One region of the Blautia acetica genome, then DNA from elsewhere that is predicted to be linked to it. Evidence: predicted binding sites of a transcription regulator. Region 1 holds the regulator's gene; each other region holds the start of a gene.
What was found. The regulator Rex, encoded in region 1, represses fermentation and respiration genes when NADH is low (regulators of the CRP and FNR family bind a similar motif). The targets are predictions, from matches to a motif close to ATTGTTAANTANTTAACAAT.
Positions count from the first base shown of each region.

Region 2: the regulator Rex is predicted to act here: its motif matches at 1,876-1,895, upstream of WBS51_RS10530 (oxidoreductase).
Region 3: the regulator Rex is predicted to act here: its motif matches at 3,732-3,751, upstream of hypB (hydrogenase nickel incorporation protein HypB).
Region 4: the regulator Rex is predicted to act here: its motif matches at 1,860-1,879, upstream of WBS51_RS01900 (acyl-CoA carboxylase subunit beta).

Region 1 covers NZ_JBBEWO010000010.1:46,324-51,635, reverse strand. The annotation lists gene WBS51_RS08405 (NADP-dependent isocitrate dehydrogenase) at 1-161, shown strand, start outside; gene abc-f (ribosomal protection-like ABC-F family protein) at 205-2,115, opposite strand; gene WBS51_RS08395 (redox-sensing transcriptional repressor Rex) at 2,280-2,927, shown strand; gene WBS51_RS08390 (NAD(P)H-hydrate dehydratase) at 3,011-4,489, shown strand; gene alr (alanine racemase) at 4,508-5,312, shown strand, end outside.
Region 2 covers NZ_JBBEWO010000014.1:77,315-82,626, reverse strand. The annotation lists gene WBS51_RS10540 (LysR family transcriptional regulator) at 1-818, shown strand, start outside; gene WBS51_RS10535 (LysR family transcriptional regulator) at 862-1,749, opposite strand; gene WBS51_RS10530 (oxidoreductase) at 1,920-3,914, shown strand; gene WBS51_RS10525 (PTS transporter subunit IIC) at 3,973-5,025, opposite strand; gene WBS51_RS10520 (Rpn family recombination-promoting nuclease/putative transposase) at 5,256-5,312, opposite strand, start outside.
Region 3 covers NZ_JBBEWO010000024.1:39,979-45,290, reverse strand. The annotation lists gene WBS51_RS13575 (ASKHA domain-containing protein) at 1-434, opposite strand, end outside; gene WBS51_RS13570 (AraC family transcriptional regulator) at 552-1,814, opposite strand; gene WBS51_RS13565 (beta-glucuronidase) at 1,978-3,507, shown strand; gene hypB (hydrogenase nickel incorporation protein HypB) at 3,789-4,463, shown strand; gene WBS51_RS13555 (DUF5692 family protein) at 4,512-5,312, shown strand, end outside.
Region 4 covers NZ_JBBEWO010000002.1:116,732-122,043, reverse strand. The annotation lists gene WBS51_RS01905 (OadG family transporter subunit) at 1-205, opposite strand, end outside; gene WBS51_RS01900 (acyl-CoA carboxylase subunit beta) at 222-1,658, opposite strand; gene WBS51_RS01895 (hypothetical protein) at 1,974-2,615, opposite strand; gene WBS51_RS01890 (beta-class carbonic anhydrase) at 2,906-3,448, opposite strand; gene tyrS (tyrosine--tRNA ligase) at 3,553-4,776, opposite strand; gene WBS51_RS01880 (hypothetical protein) at 4,831-4,980, opposite strand; gene WBS51_RS01875 (NAD(P)/FAD-dependent oxidoreductase) at 5,185-5,312, opposite strand, start outside.

The DNA of each region.
Region 1 (5,312 bases):
AGCATTTTGCAGACAAACTGGAAGCAGCTACAGTAAACGTCATTGAAAGCGGAAGAATGACCAAAGATTTGGCGCTGATTACCAGTATTCCTGCCCCTACGGTTTTGAACAGCCGGGACTTTATCTGTGAAATCCGAAAAGAGCTGGAAGCTGCACTTTAAATCTGCCTCTTTACGAAAAATTTTGAAAAATGGGAAGAGCCGCTTATTCAGCCAGCTCTTCCCATTTTTCATACAGCTTTTCCAGTTTTTCGGCAATTTCTGCCTTTTCTTTGGAAAGGCGGACACATTCTGCCACATTAGTGGCCACCTCCGGATTTGCCATTTCCTCATCAATTTCACTGTCTCTTTGCTCCAGTTCTTCAATGGCCTTTTCCGTTTTCTTTAAATCATTTTCCCGTTTCCGAAGACGGGCCTGCTCCTCTTTTTGCTGCTTCCAATCCATTTTCGTGGCAGATACGGTTTCTGTGTAAACTTCTTCCCGGACTTCGGGGGCATAGATGTCAGTCAGTTCTTCCTTTTTTTCCAGATAATAATCGTAATTGCCGATATAGTTTACCAGTTTGTGATTGGTCAAGTCCAGAATCCTGGTGGCTGTTTTATTGATAAAATAACGGTCATGGGACACATAGAGCACGGTACCTTCATAGTTATTTAAGGCTTCCTCCAGGATTTCTTTGGAAGTAATATCCAGATGGTTGGTAGGCTCATCCAGAATCAGGAAGTTGGCCTGGGAAAGCATAAGTTTGGCTAAAGACACACGCCCCCGTTCCCCGCCGCTTAAAGCAGAAATCGGCTTAAACACATCATCTCCGGTAAAGAGAAAGGCGGCCAGCAGGTTGCGGATTTCCGTATTCGTCAGCTTTGGATAATCATCGGAAATTTCCTCAAAAATGGTTTTCTCCATGTGGAGTACATGGTGTTCCTGGTCGTAGTATCCGATATGTACTTTGCTGCCCAGGCGGAAGCTGCCGTTGTCCGCAGGAATCACCTGATTTAAAATTTTTAAAATCGTGGTTTTTCCCGTCCCGTTGCTTCCGATAATAGCCACCCGCTCACCCCGCTTAATCTGAAAGTTTAAATCCTCAAAAAGCGGGAGAGAGGGAAAGGACTTGGTAAGGTGTTCTACAGTCAGCACATCGTTGCCGCTTATCACCCGAGGCTTTAAAGTAATCCGCATGGAATCGTCCACTTCCACAGGCTTTTCCAATACTTCTATTTTATCCAGCATTTTTTCCCGGCTTTCTGCCCGCCGTATGGATTTTTCCCGGTTAAAAGACTTTAATTTGGCAATGACGGCTTCCTGGTGTTTGATTTCCTGCTGCTGGTTTAAGTAAGCCTGATACGCGGCTCTTCGAAGCATAGCCTTTTTTTCACTGTAGGCGCTGTAGTTTCCTGTAAAAGACGTAACTTTTGTATTGTCAATTTCCACAATTTTCGTGGCGACCTTATCCAGGAAATAGCGGTCATGGGATACAATAAAGACAGCCCCCGGATAGTTCAAAAGATAGGTTTCCAGCCACGCAATGGAATCCATGTCCAAATGGTTGGTAGGCTCGTCCAGAAGGATGATATCCGGCTTGGATAAAAGAAGACGGCCAAGGGCCACACGGGTTTTCTGTCCCCCGGAAAGTGTGGAAATCATTTTGCCGAAATCTTCCTCTGCAAAGCCAAGTCCCTTTAAGACTCCGGTCAGTTCACTTTTGTAGGCATACCCGTTTTCCAGTTCAAACTCATGGGTCAGACGGGAATAGGCCTCCATAATCTTGTTCAATTCTTCTCCCTGGGTGTATTTCATCTCTTTCTCCAGCTGACGCATACGCACCTCCATATCCAGAATGTGCTGCTTTACCTGCAAAAGAGCGTCATAAATAGACAAGTCGCTGGTCAGCTCCTGGTGCTGAGCCAGATAGCCCATGGTTTTCCCTTTGGCTAAAATAACCTGCCCGCTGTCCGGGGGAAGTTCCCCCACAATGATTTTAAAAAGCGTGGATTTTCCTGCCCCGTTAATGCCCACCAAAGCGGCTTTTTCCCGCTCTTCAATATGGAAGCTGGCGTCTGCCAGCAGGGTAACGCCATCAAAAGATTTTTCTATATTCTGACATGCAAGTATCATGATAATTATCTCCTTTAAACTCCGTACAGCTACGAAAGCTGTCCTATTTATTATATCGAAAAATACAGGTTTGACAACAGAGAAACGAAAATTAATTGACTTTAATTTAACAATACACTATAATGGAGCGTAGAAATGTGTATTTTGAATACAGGAGGGTTGTTATGGAGGGAAAATCCATTTCAAAGGCAGTAATTAAAAGACTACCCCGATATTACAGATACTTAGGTGAGCTTATAGAAGAAGGCGTAGAACGAATATCCTCCAATGAGTTAAGCGAAAAGATGCGGGTAACCGCGTCTCAGATTCGTCAGGATTTGAATAATTTCGGCGGCTTCGGGCAACAGGGCTATGGATATAATGTTCCCTATTTATATGATGAAATCGGAAAAATTTTGGGACTGGACAAGACGTACCACATGATTATCATTGGTGCCGGCAATCTTGGACAGGCACTTGCCAACTATGTAAAATTTGAAAAAAGAGGCTTTAAAATTGTAGGTATCTTTGATGTGAATCCGGTACTGAAAGGAATTTCCATCAGAGGAAATGAAATCCGTATGATGGACGAGCTTCCAGAGTTTTTAAAAGAGCAGAATGTGGATATAGCCACGCTGACCCTGCCGAAAAACAACGCGGCAGAGACAGCTGATTTACTGGTAAAAAACGGAATTCGGGCTATCTGGAATTTTGCACATCTGGATTTGGATGTACCAGAGGATGTTATCGTAGAAAATGTACATCTTTCCGAAAGTTTAATGCGTCTGTCTTATAATCTGAATTGTTATGAAAACGAACATCCAAAAAAATAACAACGTAAAAAGCTGCTGTAAAATGTAAAAGAGATTTTGCGGCAGCCTTTTCGCTTTACGCAAGGAAAAAGGACGGGTGAAACATGGAGGAGATTGTAACCGGAAAGCAGATGAAGGAACTGGATGCCTACACCATAGAAACCATGGGAGTACCTTCTCTGGTACTTATGGAGCGGGCGGGACTGCAGGTCTTTGAGAGTATGAAAAAAGAGGGGCTTCCCCTTTCAAAAGTGCTGGTGCTGTGCGGTTCCGGAAATAACGGGGCGGACGGTGTGGTCATTGCCCGGCTTTTGTTTCTGGCAGGATATCAGGTACATGTCTGTATTTTGGGAAATCCGGAACATTTTACAAAAGAAATGAAAACGCAGATAGAAATTGGCAGAAATTATGGAATTTCCTTTGTCAAGACTTTCTGTGTACATGAATATACTACTATCGTGGATGCTCTTTTGGGTGTAGGGCTTTCCAGGGAAGTTTCGGGTCTTTACCGGGAAACCATAGAAAAACTACAGGATTTTTCAGGGAAAATCGCAGCCGTGGACATCCCTTCCGGTATTGACGCAGATACAGGAGCGGTATGGGGCTGTGCCGTCAGGGCAGACCTTACCGTTACCTTTGCCTATAAGAAAGCAGGGCTCTGCCTGTATCCCGGTGCAGCCTATGCCGGAAAACTGCTTACGGCAGATGTGGGCATTTACCGCAAAGACAAAAGGTCTCCAGAGCTTTTTGCCTGTACGGACAGGGAACTTAAAAAACTCACCAGAAAACCGGACGGCAATAAGGGCAGCTTCGGCAAGGTCTTTCTGGCCGCAGGCAGCCGGGAAATTTTCGGCGCAGCGTATCTTAGCGGACAGGCTGCTCTGCGAAGCGGCGCAGGTATGCTGAAACTCTGTACGCCAAAAGAAAACAGGGGGTTGTTTACTTGCTTCCCTGAAGCCATGCTGGCACTTTATGAGGACGCTGCGGATATGGAAAACCTGGTGAGAGAAAACCTATGCTGGGCTGATGTGGCCGGCATTGGTCCCGGTCTTGGTACTTCTCCTCAGGCGGAAAGACTTTTAGAGACTCTTTTGAAATACGCAGACAAACCGCTGGTTATTGACGCAGATGGCCTGAATCTGCTAAAGGGTAAGGAAAAGCTTTTAAAAAGCTGTAAAGCTCCGGTGATACTGACCCCTCATCTGGGAGAATTTGCCCGCATGACGGGAATCTCTGTAAAAGAATGGAAGAAAAATCCTCTGACGATTACCAAAGAAACGGCAAAGAAACTGGGTGTCCTGCTGGTGTGCAAAGATGCCAGAACGATTATCAGCCGGGGAACAGAGGAAACCTGTATCAATCTGTGCGGCAATGACGGTATGGCGACAGCCGGAAGCGGAGATGTGCTCACCGGACTGATTCTGGGGCTTCTGGCTCAGGGACTTTCTCCATGGGAGGCAGCCTGCACAGGTGTTTATCTCCATGGAAAGGCAGGAGATTTGGCAGCAGAGAAAAAGGGCAGAGCCGCTATGCTGGCGGGTGATATTTTAGAAGCTGCAGGAGAGATTCTGAAGGAACTTTAACAGGAAAGAAGGACAATTATGAAGATACAGAAAAGAATCCAGGCAAACATCAACCTGGACGCCATTGCATATAATCTGGAAAACATAAAGAAAAACCTGCAAAAAGACACACAGATTATAGCTGTGCTGAAAGCGGATGGCTATGGGCACGGTGCCATACCCCTGGCAAAAGAAATCGAATCTTATCCCTATATCTGGGGAATTGCGGTTGCGACTGTGGACGAGGGTATGGAGCTGCGCCGGGCAGGGATTCAAAAGCCCATTCTTATTTTAGGCTATACTTACGAAGAAGATTACGACCGGATTGTACAGGAGGACTTCCGTCCCACAGTATTTAAGCTGTCTATGGCCGAAAAACTGTCACAGGCTGCAAAAAAAGCCGGAAAAACTTTGAAAATACATATTAAAATTGATACCGGCATGACTCGTATCGGGTATCGCAGTCCGCAGGAGGACATTCCGGAGATTGTAAAGATTTCCAAACTTCCCGGACTTGAAGCAGAGGGAATTTTTACTCATTTTGCCAGGGCAGATGAAAACGATGTTTCTCCGGCAGCCCGCCAGTTGGAAAAGTTTCTGGCATTTCTGACAGGACTTGAAAAGGCCGGAGTCACGTTTCCTCTGCGCCACTGTTCCAACAGTGCAGGCATTATCCGGATGCCGGACGCAAATCTGGACGCGGTCCGGGCCGGAGTCATCCTCTATGGCCTGTATCCTTCTGAGGAAGTAGAGAAAGAGCCGGTGCCTTTAAAAGCGGTCATGGAGTTAAAAAGCCATATTGCATACATAAAAACCGTAGAACCGGGAGTAGAAATCAGTTATG
Region 2 (5,312 bases), on a different contig from region 1:
CAGAACTTAATATTTCCCAGCCTTCCCTAAGCCGCTCTATTGCTTCCCTGGAAGAGGAGCTGAACATCATTCTTTTTGAACGGCAGGGACGCAATGTGCGGCTTACCAAATACGGGCGAATCTTTCTGGAACACGCAGAGCGGATTCTGCATGAGACGGAGACTGCCCTCTTTCGTATGCACCAGCTTGCCCAGGATGAGGGACACGTTGATATTGCATATGTCTTTCCCCTGGCGAACCGCTATATCCCTCATACTGTAAGGCGTTTTTTAAGCCAGGAACGCTATAAGAACATTACCTTCAGCTTCCATCAGCTCCACACACCCCAACTGATTGAAGGACTGAAAAAGGAGCTCTTTGACCTTGTGTTCTGTTCCTATATGGAAAACGAACCAAATATTAAGTTTATTCCTATTATCCACCAGAATATGACCGTCATCACGCCCAAGGGACATCCGCTGTGCGCCAAAGACGCGGTTTCCCTGTCTGAACTTAGCGCCTATCCGCTGATTGGGTATGACAAAAGCTCCGGTCTGGGAAAATATACGCGGCAGATATTTTCTTCCCACGGAATCACCCCGAATTTCATCTGCGAGTCCCCTGATGAAAACGCCATCTCTGCCCTTGTGGAGGAAGATTTCGGCATAGCCCTGGTGGCAGATACGGAGGCCATCCGCAAACGCAATATCCGGATTCTGCCGCTTCGTGACATACATCTGGTTCATACCGTTTATCTGGCCTATCTAAAAGACCATTATATGATTCCGGCGGTCCGGAATTTTCTCCAGTTTATCATAAAGGACGGGACACATCTGTAATTGGTGTCCCTGCCGGAGGTTTTCTGGTACAACGAATCTTAAACTAGTATTTTCCATATAAGGCTTTTACATATTCTGCGAATTTTTCTACAATGGGAGTCTGATAATTCTCCTTGGACAGCGCCATATAGATGTAACGCTGATACCGGGGCGAGCGCAGCTTCAGCACTTCCACATTCATATTTTTAAGAAGGGGAATATCCGGCATGACCGCAATACCGAAATTCTGTGCTACAAGCCCGGCCATTGCACCGTCTTCCTCTATTTCATAAGCAATCTGGGGTCTGATTTTCGCCATTTCAAAGAGCCTGTCCACCACCGGCCGAAGGCCGCTTCCCTGTGTAAAATAAATCTGCGGATAAAGGGCAGCCTCTTCCAAATCCACTTCCCCTCTTCCGGACAGAGGATGTTGTTTCGGTATGACTACAACCAGATTCTGTGTTCCTACTGGTGTAAAGCTGACTTCCGGTTCATTCTCCATCATGGAACAGAAGGCAATATCATACTTTTCATCCTTCAGCCCCTGGATAAGTTCTGACGTATTCCCCACGGTAAAATGAAACTCTGTTTCCAGTTCTTCATGACTTCGCAGAAAATCCCCCACCAGACGAGGCACAAATTCACTGCCCAGTGTATAGATATATGCCAAATCAATGACCCCTTTGGTCTGTCCCGCCATCCCCTTTGTCTTAGAGACTCCCAGTTCCAGTACATTCATGGATTCCTCCACATACCCCAGGAAAAATCTCCCATACTTTGTCAGTACCACATTTCTTCCCTGCTTGCGGAACAACTTTACACCCAGTTCTTCCTCCAGTCCGGCAATTGCATGACTCAGCGTTGGCTGAGAAATTCCAATCTCTTCTGCCGCTTTTGTGTAATGCTCCAAACGTGCCAGTGCCACAAAATAATTTAACTGATGCAGCTTCATACAACTCACTCCCTTCTCACCTTTTTATACAGAATACCATAACTAATAGTTAATTTCTATAGATATTAATAAAAATATGCATTTGTTTTATGGTTTATTTTTCCCTATAATACGGTCAGAACATAGATTGTTAATCAAATATCAAATCCAGAAAACAGGAGGAGTTCCTTATGAAAAGCATGTACAAACACATCTTTGAACCACTGACCATCCGCCGCATGACGATGAAAAACAGAATTATGATGACACCCATGGGTACAAACTACGGTGAACAAAGCGGCGAGATGAGCTTTCTTCATATTAATTATTACGAGCAGCGCGCCAGAGGCGGCACCGGTTTAATTATGGTAGAAAATGCAAACGTAGATTACCCGCTGGGTTCCAACGGAACCACCCAGCTCCGCATTGACCATGACAATTATCTTCCGCGTCTGTTCAAATTAACAGAAACTGTCCACAAACACGGCGCCTGTATCGGTATTCAGATTAACCATGCCGGGGCTTCGGCTCAGTCTGCCCGTACCCAGATGCAGCCGGTCTCTGCCTCTGACATTCCTTCCAAAGCCGGAGGTGAAATTCCGCGCCCGTTAGAGAAAGAAGAAATTCTTCAGATTGTAAAAAAATACGGACAAGCGGCAAAACGGGCTCAGGCTGCCGGATTTGATACTGTAGAAATTCACGCCGGACATTCCTACCTCATCAGCCAGTTTTTATCTCCGCTTACCAACCACCGGACAGACGAATTCGGCGGAAGCGCTGAAAATCGCGCCCGCTTTGCCCGTATGGTTCTGGAGGAAGTCCGCGCACAGGTTGGGCCGCATTTCCCCATCTTCGTGCGAATCAGCGCCGATGAATTTCTGGAAGGCGGCAACACTCTGGAGGATACTCTGGATTACCTTCAATATTTCCAGGAAGAAGCCGACGTTATCGACGTATCTGCGGGACTGAACAGTTCTATTCAGTATCAGATTGACGCCAACTATCTGCCGGACGGCTGGCGCTCTTACATGGCAAAAGCAGTAAAAGAACGCTACGGAAAACCTTGTGTAACTACGGGAAATATCCGAAATCCCCAGGTTGCGGAAGACATTCTTGCAAAAGGCGACGCGGACATCATCGGTATGGGACGGGGACTGATTGCAGACCCGGACTGGGTAAACAAAGTGGAATTCGGAGATGTCTGTGATATCCGCAAATGTATTTCCTGCAACATCGGGTGCGCCGGAAACCGAATCGGCATTAACCGTCCTATCCGCTGTACTGTAAATCCTGCCGTTCTCCACGGAGAAGTCTACAAAAAACAACGGGTTTCCAAGCCCTGCAATGTCGTTGTAATCGGAGGCGGAACTGCCGGCCTTGAGGCTGCCTGTACAGCCGCCGAAGTGGGATGTACAACCTTCCTCATTGAGAAAAAACCGTATCTTGGCGGATTGGCTGCAGAGATTTCCAAGATTCCGGACAAAAAACGTCTGGCAGATTTCCCCAATTACCTGATCCACCGTGCGCACAAATTAAAAAACCTGTTTGTGTTTACCCAGACTGAAGCTACCACCGAATTTATCAAAAACCTGAAGCCTAACATCCTTGTCAATGCTACAGGCTCTCTCCCGCTGCTTCCTCCCATTGCCGGGCTTCACGACACACTGGGCAAACCCGGAAGCCATGTGTACTCTATTTTTGATATGATTCAGCATGTAGACCAGTATCCGGAGGATATGACCGGAAAGAAAGTCTGCGTCATCGGCGGCGGTGCCGTAGGACTGGACGTGGTGGAGTTCTTTGCTCCGCGGGGCGCAGAAGTCTCTATCGTAGAAATGCTCCCTGCAATCGGAAACGGAATTGACCCCATATCCAAGGTCGGCACCTTTGCCCTGATGGATAAATACCATGTCCGCCAAATGCCTAACACCGCATTGAAAGAAGTCCGGGACGATTCTTTCCTGGTGGAAACCCCGGAAGGCAAAGAAACTTTAAACTTTGATTACGGATTTGTCTGCCTCGGAATGAAAGCCAACACACCGGTTCTGGCTGAGCTCCAGAACGCCTTTGGTGACGAAATTGAAGTTATCAACATTGGTGACAGTGTCCGGGCGAGACGTATCATTGAAGGTACAGACGAAGGACGCAACATCCTAAACACACTGGAAAAACACGGATATTTATAAAAACACAGAATATGGGTCTGGTACACCTTGCGTCGTGCACCAGACCCATACTTTATTTTTATAAATCCAGTTTCAAATCATTTTCTCCAATCCATCCTTTCTTTCTGAAAGGTATGGCAATGACACAGGTCAGCACTGCGGGCAGTACAAAGCAGATAAGAATCATGCCAATCCAGTCCATGGGGGTAATCGCTGCTTTGGCGCCGCTTGCCATATCCTGTACCCAGCCTGTATACACACCTATCTGTCCCACAAAGCCACAGGTTCCCATACCGGAAGCAACTGCCGCTCCGTTCATTTCCATATGAAACAGGCAGGTGGCCATCGGTCCGGTAATCGCTGAAGCCAAAGTCGGTGGAAGCCAGATTTTCGGATTTCTCACAATATTTCCCATCTGCAGCATGGAGGTTCCGATTCCCTGGGCAAAAAGACCACCCCACCGGTTTTCCTTAAAACTCATCACTGCAAAGCCCACCATCTGGGCACAGCAGCCTGCCACTGCCGCTCCACCGGCCAGACCGGTAAGAGAAAGAGCTGCACAGATTGCCGCGCTGCTGATAGGAAGTGTCAGTGCAATCCCTACTATGACGGAAACCAAAATACCCATAAAAAACGGCTGCAGTTCTGTTGCCCACATAATGGCATTTCCTACGCTGCTGGCTGCGTAGCCGATAGCGGGTGCCCACCAAAGAGACAACAGTACACCCACGGCAATAGATACAAAAGGTGTTACAATAATATCTATTTTTGTCTCCTTGGAAACCAGCTTGCCTGCTTCCGCCGCAAAAATAGTTACAATCAGAACTGCCAGCGGGCCTCCCGCACCGCCCAGCTCATTGGCCGCCATGCCTACGGCTGTCAGCGAAAACAGCACCAGGGGCGGACACTGCAATGCATAGCCTATGGAAATAGCCATAGCTGCACCTGTGGCTCCTTTGGCATAAGTTCCCACGGTTACCAGAATATCAATGCCCAACTGCTCCCCCAGGGTACTGATAATCGTCCCGATAAGCAGAGAGGCAAATAACCCCTGTGCCATGGCGCTTAAAGCGTCAATCCCATATCGCTTGGCAGAAAAAATGATGTTTTTTCTTCTCAAAAATTCTTTCATGAATGGATTCTCCTTCCTTCTGACGTCTTCTTTGTTTTACTGTCTTGTTTACTGTCTTGTCAGTCAGGTTCTATTATCCATATTTTTCCGGAGTTCGTCAAGTAGGAAAATCGTCTCTGTTTGGCGAGGTTTATGGTTATCAGAATTCCTCCGCTTTTCTTCCTTATCTTGAAATATTTGCCTGAAACGGCGTGAATTGCTTTTAGATGTGACTAAATCTACGGAAAAAATTACAGTTCCATTTTTTCCTGAAATTCCTCTACAGATTCAACTTTTGCTGCAAGTCT
Region 3 (5,312 bases), on a different contig from region 1:
AGCAGCCGCAGTTCTTCCAGGTGGTCCGGGCGGTCTTTGGTATAAAATATCCGGGACAGAATTTCCAGCCCTTTATCCCGCTGGTGGTTTCTTACGCTTTCCTGGGTCAGAAGTTTTCCTGTATGGCAATCGACCAACTGCAATACAACGGTGGTACTGCCTAAATCCACAGCCAGTCCATAGAGTACAGAAGTGGTATCTCCGGCTTCCAGATTTGTAATAAGCCACTGAGAGCCGTCCCAGCTTAAAGAGACGGTGATTTTCCAGTCGGCCGTTTGGCAGACAGCGGAAAGCTGACGCAGAGATTTTACGGAGAAATGTATAGGCTCATTCAGTTTGGCAAGTGCGTCAGAAACGCGTACTTGTGCGGAACGGGAGTCGTCTTCTGTAGGCGGTATCAGTTCCAGATATTCTTTTCGGCATAATCCAGTCATGGGTTTTCCTCCAGTCATTTATTTCAGTCATTTATTTCAGTCGTTTTTCCAGTGCAGATAATTATTTATATCTCTATTTTGCATATCTTCCGGGAAGAAGTCAAGGGAAATGAAGCCCTACCGCCTTCGATTGACCTGCGCCAGTTCCTGTCGGTATTCTTTAGGCGTCCTGTGCATATATTTTTTGAAAATTTTCGTAAAATAATTCACATCTGCAATCCCGCAGTACTGCGCGATATTCTGAATCTGCATAGAAGTAGAATTCAGAAGAAATACCGCATTTTCAACTCTTTTCTTGTTGACATAATCCGTGAGCGTCATACCTGTTTCTTTCTTGAACAGAGTAGAAAGATAGCTTGCATTTACATTGAGAAACCTGGCCTGTGCTTTCAGGCTTAAATCCGCAGTCAAATCCGAATCAATCCGGGTGAGTGTTTTTTGTACAAGGAGAGAAAATCCCTTCATGGAATGGTTTTTCACAAGCAGACAATATTTGTGAACCATTTCTTTTTGCAGAGCCGGACCGCCGTCGGGGGAAGTAATCTGTTCAATTTTCCGGGCAAATTTTGCGGACAGGTTATCAATGTGCAAAGGGTGTACACCCCCCTGCTCTGCAGCCTTTCTCAAAAGTGTGTTCAGAATAATACAGTAATTTTTAATATTTCGCACCGGGTCGGCCAGCCGCTGCTCTAAAAGGAGAAAATTGTTGCTGGAAAGAGCTGTTTCTGCATTGTGCATAAGTCCCTGGGAAACCATGTGAAGCAGATGGTTTTCAGAGGCATAGCGTTTCTCCAGAACCTGTATACTGAGAAAAGCTTCTTCCGGTTCCCGGAAATCCGAGTCTGAGGTCACCGGAACCACACGTTCTGTCAGTGTGTTTTCTATGTATTCTACAGAAAAGTTTTCCGTGTTTTCCCAGATTTTTTCCCCAAAAGTGGTAGTGATTGCAAACAGCGTTTCCTCGTCTGTTAAAAAGGGCAGGTCGGAATAGTACTTGTTTATCTGAGTGAATTGCTTGGGATAGAGGGATAATTCTTCTGCAAAATTCAACAGCGTTTGCCGATTTATTTTATGGTTTACATAAGGACCGATAAGCAGGTATAAAAATTTGTCTTGTGTATCCGGAAGCTGCATGCAGATGTAATTGCACATATATTGGTCTTGTATGCGGAAAATCGTATTTGGGGTATTCAGACGCTGCAGGGCAGGTGTGAGAAATCGTGTATAATCTCTTTCATTATAGAGCAGGCTGCGAAGTCCCAGGTCAAAAACGGGCAGAGTATGGGGGATACCGCTTGCAGGCGCCTCTATGACCGTGAAGTTGATGTATAGGTTTTTTAGAAGATTTTTCAAAAAAGCAAATTCTGCATCGTAAAACATAACATTCCTCCATAGAAAAATTTTCTTATATTATCGTAAAATATTTAGTAAAATACAAGTATATATAAAAATTATCATGGAATAAATAAAAATATTACTAACAGAAAATAGGAAAAGCCATTAATATAAGAAATATAAAACCGTTGCGAAAGGAGTATGTAAAATGGCAGAAAGAATCAAATTGGAAGTTGGCGGACTGCAGGCACTTCGCCAGATGAACCCCATGTTAATGAGCTATAATGTAGAATTTGCAGAGGTAACAGGAGGAACCTTCTGGAAAGCCTACACACCGGGACAGATTGCAGGTACAGAGGAGTTTTATGTAGAACCTACCACAGAGGGAATTGCAGCGATGTACCGGGATTTGATGCAGGTATATGCGCCGATCAATCTGTATGACGAAAAACTGCGCAAACTGGCAAAGGAACTGGGACCGGTATGGGTGCGTGTGTCCGGCACCTGGGCAACAAAAACATATTATGATTTTGACGGAACCACCAACGGAAAAGTTCCGGAAGGATACTTAAATGTGCTGACAAAAGAACAGTGGATTGGTGTTCTGGATTTTGTAAAAGAAATCGGTGCAAAACTGATTGTGTCTGTTGCCAACTGTCCGGGACTGCACAGTGCAGACGAGCCATGGACACCGGTGGAAGCAGAGAAACTGTTTGGACTGAGTAAAGAATATGGTGTGCCTATTGACGCGGCAGAGTTTGCAAATGAGCCGAACATGATGGCTGATACAGGATTCCCGAAGGGATACACACCGGCAGATTACAGAAGAGACCAGGATTTATTCTTTGCATGGCTGAAAGAAAATTATCCGGAATGTATTTGTGTGGGACCAAGCACCACTGGCGGAGATAACATTCAGTTCGGAAAAGGCAGCAGTGACAAAACCGCAGGCGGCGTAGAGCAGATTGCAGAAGAAACCTGTGACTGTGCAGATTTAATGGAAGGTACAAAAGTACCACTGGACGTATTCAGCTACCATTATTACAACGGAGTATCTGAGCGCCTTGCATCCGTAATGCCAAGCGCACACTGGGACGCATCTGAGGCCAACAGTGAGGAGTATCTGGCAACCGCTATGGAATTTGCCCGCACTTATGTACCTCTGCGTGACAAGTATGTACCGGACGCTGAGATGTGGGTAACAGAATCCGGAGACGCTGGCGGCGGCGGGGATACCTGGGCATCTACTTACCTGGATGTTATGAGAACTCTGAACGAACTGGCTGGATTTTCCACCATTACAAACGGTGTGATTTTCCACAATACACTGGCAAGCAGTGACTACGGTTTTCTTGCAAGAGAAGTTTTTGATCCAAGACCAAATTACTTTGCCGTACTCCTTTGGAATCGTCTGATGGGAGCGACTGTATTTGATACAAAAGAACCGGTACGCTACGGTGCTCATGTATATGCACACAGCCGCAAGGACGGAAAAGAAGGGCTGGTATATCTGGTTATCAACAACAGTCTGGAAGAAGCAACACAGGTAGAACTTCCAAAAGAAGCGGAAGTTTACATGCTGGCCGGGGAAGGCGGCAATATGAGAGCTTCCGTTATGACCTTAAACGGAACTCCGCTGGTACTGGGCGAGAACAATGAAGTTCCGGCTATGGACCCGGTAAAGGCAGAGGGAATGCTGGAAGTAGCGCCAGGTTCCTGTGCATTTATCGTTTTATAAAACTGAAAAGACACTTCATGTAAAGGCCCTTTCCGGGTGAACAGGCGAAGGAGAAATGCTTGTTTCCCGGAAGGGGCTGTTTTTTGTACATCTTCTGTTTTGGAATTGGATATACCAGATACCAAATGTCAAAGAAATCCCAAATTTTTTATAAATACGCTTAAATACCGATTAAATCACCCAAAATAAGCGGAAAGATTGACAAAAACACAAGCAGAATATATAATGACAAAATAATAACAATCTTCTGGTATAACCAGATTGGAAGGTGAGGTGAAAGAATGAAAGAGTTTAAGGTAATTGAAGTCAAGAGAAGTATCTTTGAGGACAATGCTGCAGACGCGGCCAGACTTCGGGAAACGCTCAGAGAGCAGAAAACTTTTCTGCTGAATCTGATGTCGTCTCCGGGGGCAGGGAAAACCAGTACGCTAAAGCGAACGATTTCCATGCTGAAGGAGGAAATGCAAATCGGTGTTATGGAGGCAGATATTGATTCAGATGTGGATGCGCAGAGCATTTTGGAAACCGGGGCAAAGGCTATCCAGATTCATACCGGGGGTATGTGCCATCTGGACGCGGATATGACCCGGCAGGGACTTCTGGAATTCGGTACACAAGATTTGGATTTGCTGGTGCTGGAGAATGTGGGCAACCTGGTATGTCCGGCAGAATTCGATACAGGCGCATGTAAAAATGCCATGATTCTGTCTGTGCCGGAGGGACATGATAAACCACTGAAATATCCCCTGATGTTTTCCGTGTGTGATGTAGTTTTGATTAACAAAACAGATGTGCTGCCCTATTTTGATTTTGATATGGAAAAATGCAGGGCGTATATTCAGAAGCGAAATCCAAAGGCAAGGGTAATTCCGATTTCGGCAAAGACCGGGGAAGGCTTTGACGAATGGACAGACTGGCTGCGCCGGGAAACAGCGGACTGGACAAAGGGACAGTAAAAAGCAAAAGGATAAAGAAGTAATAGAAAAAGAAAGAGGGTAAGACAAATGTTGTTTCAAATTTACGGAGAAAATGCGGGCTGGCAGCTTTTTGGCTGGCTCATGGTATTTGTATGTCTGATTTTAGTCAATGAAATCGCGCGCCGTTCCAAGGTGGGAGGAATTTTCTGTTTCCTGATTCTTCCGGCAGCGCTGACGGTTTATTTTATTGCTATTCAGGTTGGCGCAGCAAACGGCGCCGAATGGGCACTGAACAATGACACTTATGTACATATGAACGGCTGGTTCCACTATGCCAAACTCTATGCGGCAACGGCAGGCTGTATTGGTTTTATGATGTTAAAGTATCGCTGGGGAATCGGAAAAAAAGAATGGTTTAAGGTGTTCCCTTTTGCAATTGTAGCAATTAATATTCTCATTGCTGTAGGCAGTGATTTTGAATCCGGTGTCCGCGGCGCCATGGCTTTGGCTTCTCAGGGGGACCGCTGGTGGCTTTCCTCTGAAAATGTATGGCTTTACGGCGGCTGGTGGAACTGGGTCAATGGTATTGCGGGAATTCTCAATATTTTCTGTATGACTGGCTGGATGGGAATTTACGTTTCCAAAAAGAAACACGATATGCTGTGGCCGGATATGACCTGGTGCTTTATTGTTGCTTATGACATCTGGAATTTTGCCTATACCTATAACAATCTGCCCACACACACCTGGTATTGCGGTGTAGCCCTGCTTTTGGCGCCGACTTTTGCGGCTATGCTGTGGAATAAGGGGGGCTGGATTCAGAATCGTGCCAACACACTGGCGCTGTGGTGTATGTTTGCCCAGGTGTTCCCATTGTTCCAGGAGCAG
Region 4 (5,312 bases), on a different contig from region 1:
CCATGTTCGGATTTTCTTCTATGGACTGTTCCATTGTCGCCTTGTCATACTGCACCAGAGACTGTACCGTAGCAACAGTAGTCTGATAGAGATTATTCTGTACCGTACTGTTGATTTCATCTTTCGTCTGACCGCAGGCGGACAGAGAAAATACCAGAACACCGATTGATACTAAACTGCCTATTTTTTTCCATCTCTGTTTCATATCATCTCCCCCTCGCTTAAACTGTGCCATGTTTCTTGCTTGGGCGGTCTTCTCTCTTAGTGAACAGCATTTCAAATGCGCCAATTACATATTTTCTTGTATCTTCTGCTTCAATGATAGTGTCCACATAACCCCTCTTTGCTGCAGAAAGAGCGCTGGACTGCAGCATTGCATATTCTGCTGCTTTTTCATTAATAGTAGCTGCGTCTGCGTCTGCATACATGATTTTGGCAGCCAGTTTCGCGTCCATCATACCAATCTGTGCGTTTGGCCATGCAAATACCATATCCGCGCCTGTAGATTTGCTGTTCATAGTCAGGTAAGCGCTTCCGAAAGCTTCGCCAATTACAATGTTTACCTTTGGAACCGTTGCACTGATGAAAGCATTTGTCAGTTCTGCTGCGTTTCTTGCCATATTGGACTCAGAGCATTTTGTCGCTTTGTATCCTTTTACATTGGTAAGAGTCAGAACCGGAATTTCAAATGCATCACAGAATTTCACAAATTCAGCCGCTTTCTTGCAGCCTCTTGCGGATAATACGTTTTCAAAAGTTTCTGTCTTTTCGCCTTCTTCGTTGTAAACTTCGCTTCTGTTTGCAACACAACCTACCGTTGCACCGTTTAAGCGGATGAAACCTGTTACCATATCTTTTGCATAAGCTGCTTTTACTTCAAAGAATTCCTGGTTGTCTGCAATCTGAGAAAGTGCAATAGAAGTATCTCCCACACAGTTTTCCAGTTCCGGGCAAACACGGTTTAAATCATCTGCACACTCTATATAGGAAGAATTATCTTCAAAATTGGACGGAAGCATGGAAATCAGAGTTCTCATCTGTCCTAAAATTTCTTCTTCACTTCCCACAACATCTACCAAGCCTGCATGTTCGCTCTGGTATGCAGCGCTTGAAGTATCACACTTGGAAATTTCGTTTCCTTCCAGTGCATTCGGGGAATTTACAAACAGTCTTCCCTTTGTGTCTTCCATGAAAGTAAAGTCTGTCAGTGCAGGAACCACTGCAAGTCCGCCGCCGCAGGTACCGAAAATTCCTGTAATCTGAGGAATTACGCCAGAGGCCATAACCTGTTTTGTGTAGATTTCACCAAAAGCATTTAATGCATCCGTTGCTTCCTGCAGTCTTAAGCCGGCACAATCAAGCAGACCGATAATCGGTGCGCCTGTCTTCATGGCCAAATCGTACAGATTTGCAATTTTTTTCGCATGCATTTCACCAATGGAACCGTTTAACACGGAGGCGTCCTGGCTGTACACATATACCAGGCTGCCGTCAATGACACCGTATCCGGTAACGACGCCGTCTGCCGGTGTTTCTTTTTCAGATAAGTTGAAGTCTGTGTTTCTGGCTGTTACATAGCCGCCGATTTCAACAAAGCTGTTCTCATCAAGTAAAGAATTAATTCTTTTACTTGCTAAGGTTTGTGCTGTACTACTCATTGTTCAGCCCTCCATCTTAAATTTATTTTTCACAGCAGAAAAAATCTGCCTGCTGCTTACCGGGATTTCCGCACTGTTACCGCACGCCTCATCCGGTTTTCGCGCAGAAATCATCTCCGGTTCACTGCATTACATTACAATAGTAAAACCAATCTCTGCCAATTATAATTGTACCTTGTTTCGGTTTTTTTTTCAATAGTTTTTGACAATTTTTTAACAGCTTTAACAGAAGATTTTTACTATTTTTTAGATTTTCTTTTGAAAAGGACTTTTGTTTCTGACACTCTGTCTATAGAATGTGCCTTTTTTCCTTTTTTATTTCGTTTTTTCACTTTCCAGACAACTCTCCCACATCTTTTGACAGGTTTTCATACAGCCGTACAAAAGGGGATACGTCCCATTTTTCTCTATCTGCACCCCCAATTCTTCTGCAAACAAAAATTCCATACATAAATAACTGATTCCCATACAGCGTTCTCGTTTTTTCTCCCCGGCCCGCTGACAGAGCACCTGAAAAGTAGTTCGGGGAATGTTTTTGAAAAAGCAATAGGTCTCCTGGAATCCTTTGTAAATCAGATACCAAAACCCAATCCAAGCCAGTTCTGCCCGTTCTTCCTCATCCCCCCGGATATCCTCCAAAAGTCCTAAAACTGCTTCTGCACATATTTTTTCCTCTCCTGACAGGCTGTCCCAGAATCCTTCTCCCTGATAGACACTGTTTCCTGCCCTCTCCCGGAGATACTCCAGCCACTGCGTTTCCATATCCTGCACCATCTCTCTGCACATCTGGTTCTTGCTTATAATGTAAAGGAGAAAATAGGTGACATCTGCATATTTTTTTTCCGTCTTTTGATACGGTTTTCTCTTCTCATAGTAAAAGCCTTCCTCCTCCACAAAATCCAGTCTTTGCCTTTCTTGTATACAGAGACCTTGAAACAAAATTCCCTCTTTCTTCATAAGACAGCCTCTTTCCGTCTGCACCTGCACAATGGGAATGTTTCTTCTTTTTACTACTTTATCCGGGAAATAAAAGAATCTGATGAAAACGAAGATAAAATGAAAATAAGAATGAAATAGAATCCAATAGAAAATGTATACACGCCGAATGGAATGCAGCGCAGACTTTTTTGATTTAGCTTTATTCTACTACAAACACTGAGAGAAGACAATATCATTTTATAAAACTATACGAGAAATCTTTTGTGGAGGGCGTGACTCAAAATAAATCGCGCCCTTCCTTTCATAACTTAACAGATGCTGGTCAGTGCACCGGTAACAGAATCCATGATAAAGCCTTGTATAGTTACATCTTTCGGCATCAGAGGATGGTTTTTCAGCGCCGCAGTTGTTTCACGGACAGATTCTTCAGAAGAAGAGAAACCTCCCAGCCATTGATTCAGGTCAATTCCGCTCCGCCGGACAATATCAATGTGTTCTTTCGGTATTCCCCGGTGTGTGAGCTTTTCCAGCATTTCTTCAGCATCCATTCCCTGAACACCGCAATCTGTATGACCAATGACCATAATTTCCTGCACACCAAGTTTCAGGAGTGCAACCAGAAGACTGCGGACAACACTTCCATAGGGATGGGTAATGACACCGCCAGCATTTTTGATGATTTTAGCATCTCCATTCCGGATACCAAGTGCTGCCGGCAGAAGTTCTGTCAGCCGGGTATCCATACAGGTAAGAATCGCCAGTTTTTTGTCAGGGTATTTGCTGGTAATATAGGGTTTGTAGCTCTCTTTTTTTACAAATTCTCGGTTATATTCGATAATCTGCTGAATCATAGGTGGGAAACCTCCTTTTATTCTGTTGCTGTTTCATAAGACTGATTATAATTTCAAGAATCCGGTTATGCAAGAAATTCTTTTTGCTACAAGGCTCCTTCTTTTTACGCCATAGTTACTTTTCTGAAGTTTTTCTTCCCTTTTTTCAATACAATACCTTCACCCTGCAGTTTTTCTCCTGCAAGCAGGTATTTGATATCTGTAATTTTCTCTCCGTCCACGGACACACCGCCCTGCTCAATGGCGCGTCTGGCTTCGGAACGTGTATTGGCCAGTCCGCTGTTTACCAGAAGAGAAATTAAGTCTATGTTTCCGTCTGTCAGCGCGCTTTCCTCAATTTGTGCAGAAGGCATATTTGCCGCATTTCCGCTGGTGAATAATGCTCTGGCTGCTTCCTGCGCCTTTTCTGCTTCTTCTTTTCCGTGTACCAGTTCGGTCAGCTCGTAAGCCAGGATTTCTTTAGCTTTGTTTAACTGGCTGCCTTCCCAGCTGTCCATTTCATCAATCTGCTCTAACGGCAGGAAGGTGAGCATACGGATACATTTCAGTACGTCTGCGTCTGCCACATTTCTCCAGTACTGATAGAAATCGAAAGGAGAAGTCTTGTTGGGGTCTAACCATACAGCGCCGGACTGTGTCTTGCCCATTTTCTTGCCTTCGGAGTTCAAAAGCAGGGTAATGGTCATGGCACAGGCATTTTCACCCAGCTTTCTTCTGATTAACTCCGTTCCGCCCAGCATATTGCTCCACTGGTCATCTCCGCCGAACTGCATGTTACAGCCGTATTTCTGGTACAGCATGTAGAAGTCGTAGCTCTGCATAATCATGTAGTTAAATTCCAGGAAGCTGAGTCCCTTTTCCATACGCTGCTTGTAGCATTCAGCAGTAAGCATACGGTTTACAGAGAAATGCGGACCCACTTCTCTTAAAAGTTCCACATAATTCAAATCCAACAGCCAGTCTGCGTTATTCACCATCAAAGCTTTTCCTTCAGAGAAATCAATGAAACGTTCCATCTGCTTTTTAAAGCAGTCACAGTTGTGCTGAATCATTTCCGGGGTCATCATAGAACGCATATCGCTTCTTCCGGAAGGGTCGCCGATGTATCCGGTTCCGCCGCCGATAAGGGCAATGGGCTTATTGCCTGCCATCTGCAGACGTTTCATCAGACACAGAGCCATAAAGTGTCCCACATGAAGACTGTCTGCAGTCGGGTCAAAACCAATGTAAAACGTTGCTTTTCCGTTGTTCACCAGTTCTCTGATTTCTTCTTCGTCCGTTACCTGAGCAATCAATCCTCTGGCAACCAGTTCGTCATAAATTTTCATCTCTGTATTCTCCTTTTCTTCTGCTTTTTCCGGAAAGGAGAGGTTTTTTGAAAATCAAAAAGAGCCCTCGTCCTTTCTCAATTTATAAAAGGACGAGAACTCTGAAATTCCCGTGTTACCACCTTTATTCACAGCCAGTTCGCACTGGTCTGCCTCTGCAAGTACAGCGTAAGCGATACTCATGGTGTTGTAACGTACACCCATCCGTCACAGCCTACTCATTGCTTTTCGGTGTGAAGCTCAGGGAGGTATTCATCTGTCAGATTCCCACGCGCCTCTCATCTGCCGGCTGCTTTCTGTCCGTTCCTCTGCAAACTACTTGTTCCCGTCTTTGCCTTTGACTCATACAAGGACAGTATACAAATCCCGCCTGCTTTTGTCAAGCCATGTTTCACCCGCTTTTGCAACTCACATTAACGCAGTGTTCCACTGATACTCTCCGTTTTCTTTCATTCCGTAAAAATCTCCGAAGTTCAGAGCGAAAATATCTTTCTCAATGGTATCTACCGGAATACCGTTCTTAATCAGATACTGCC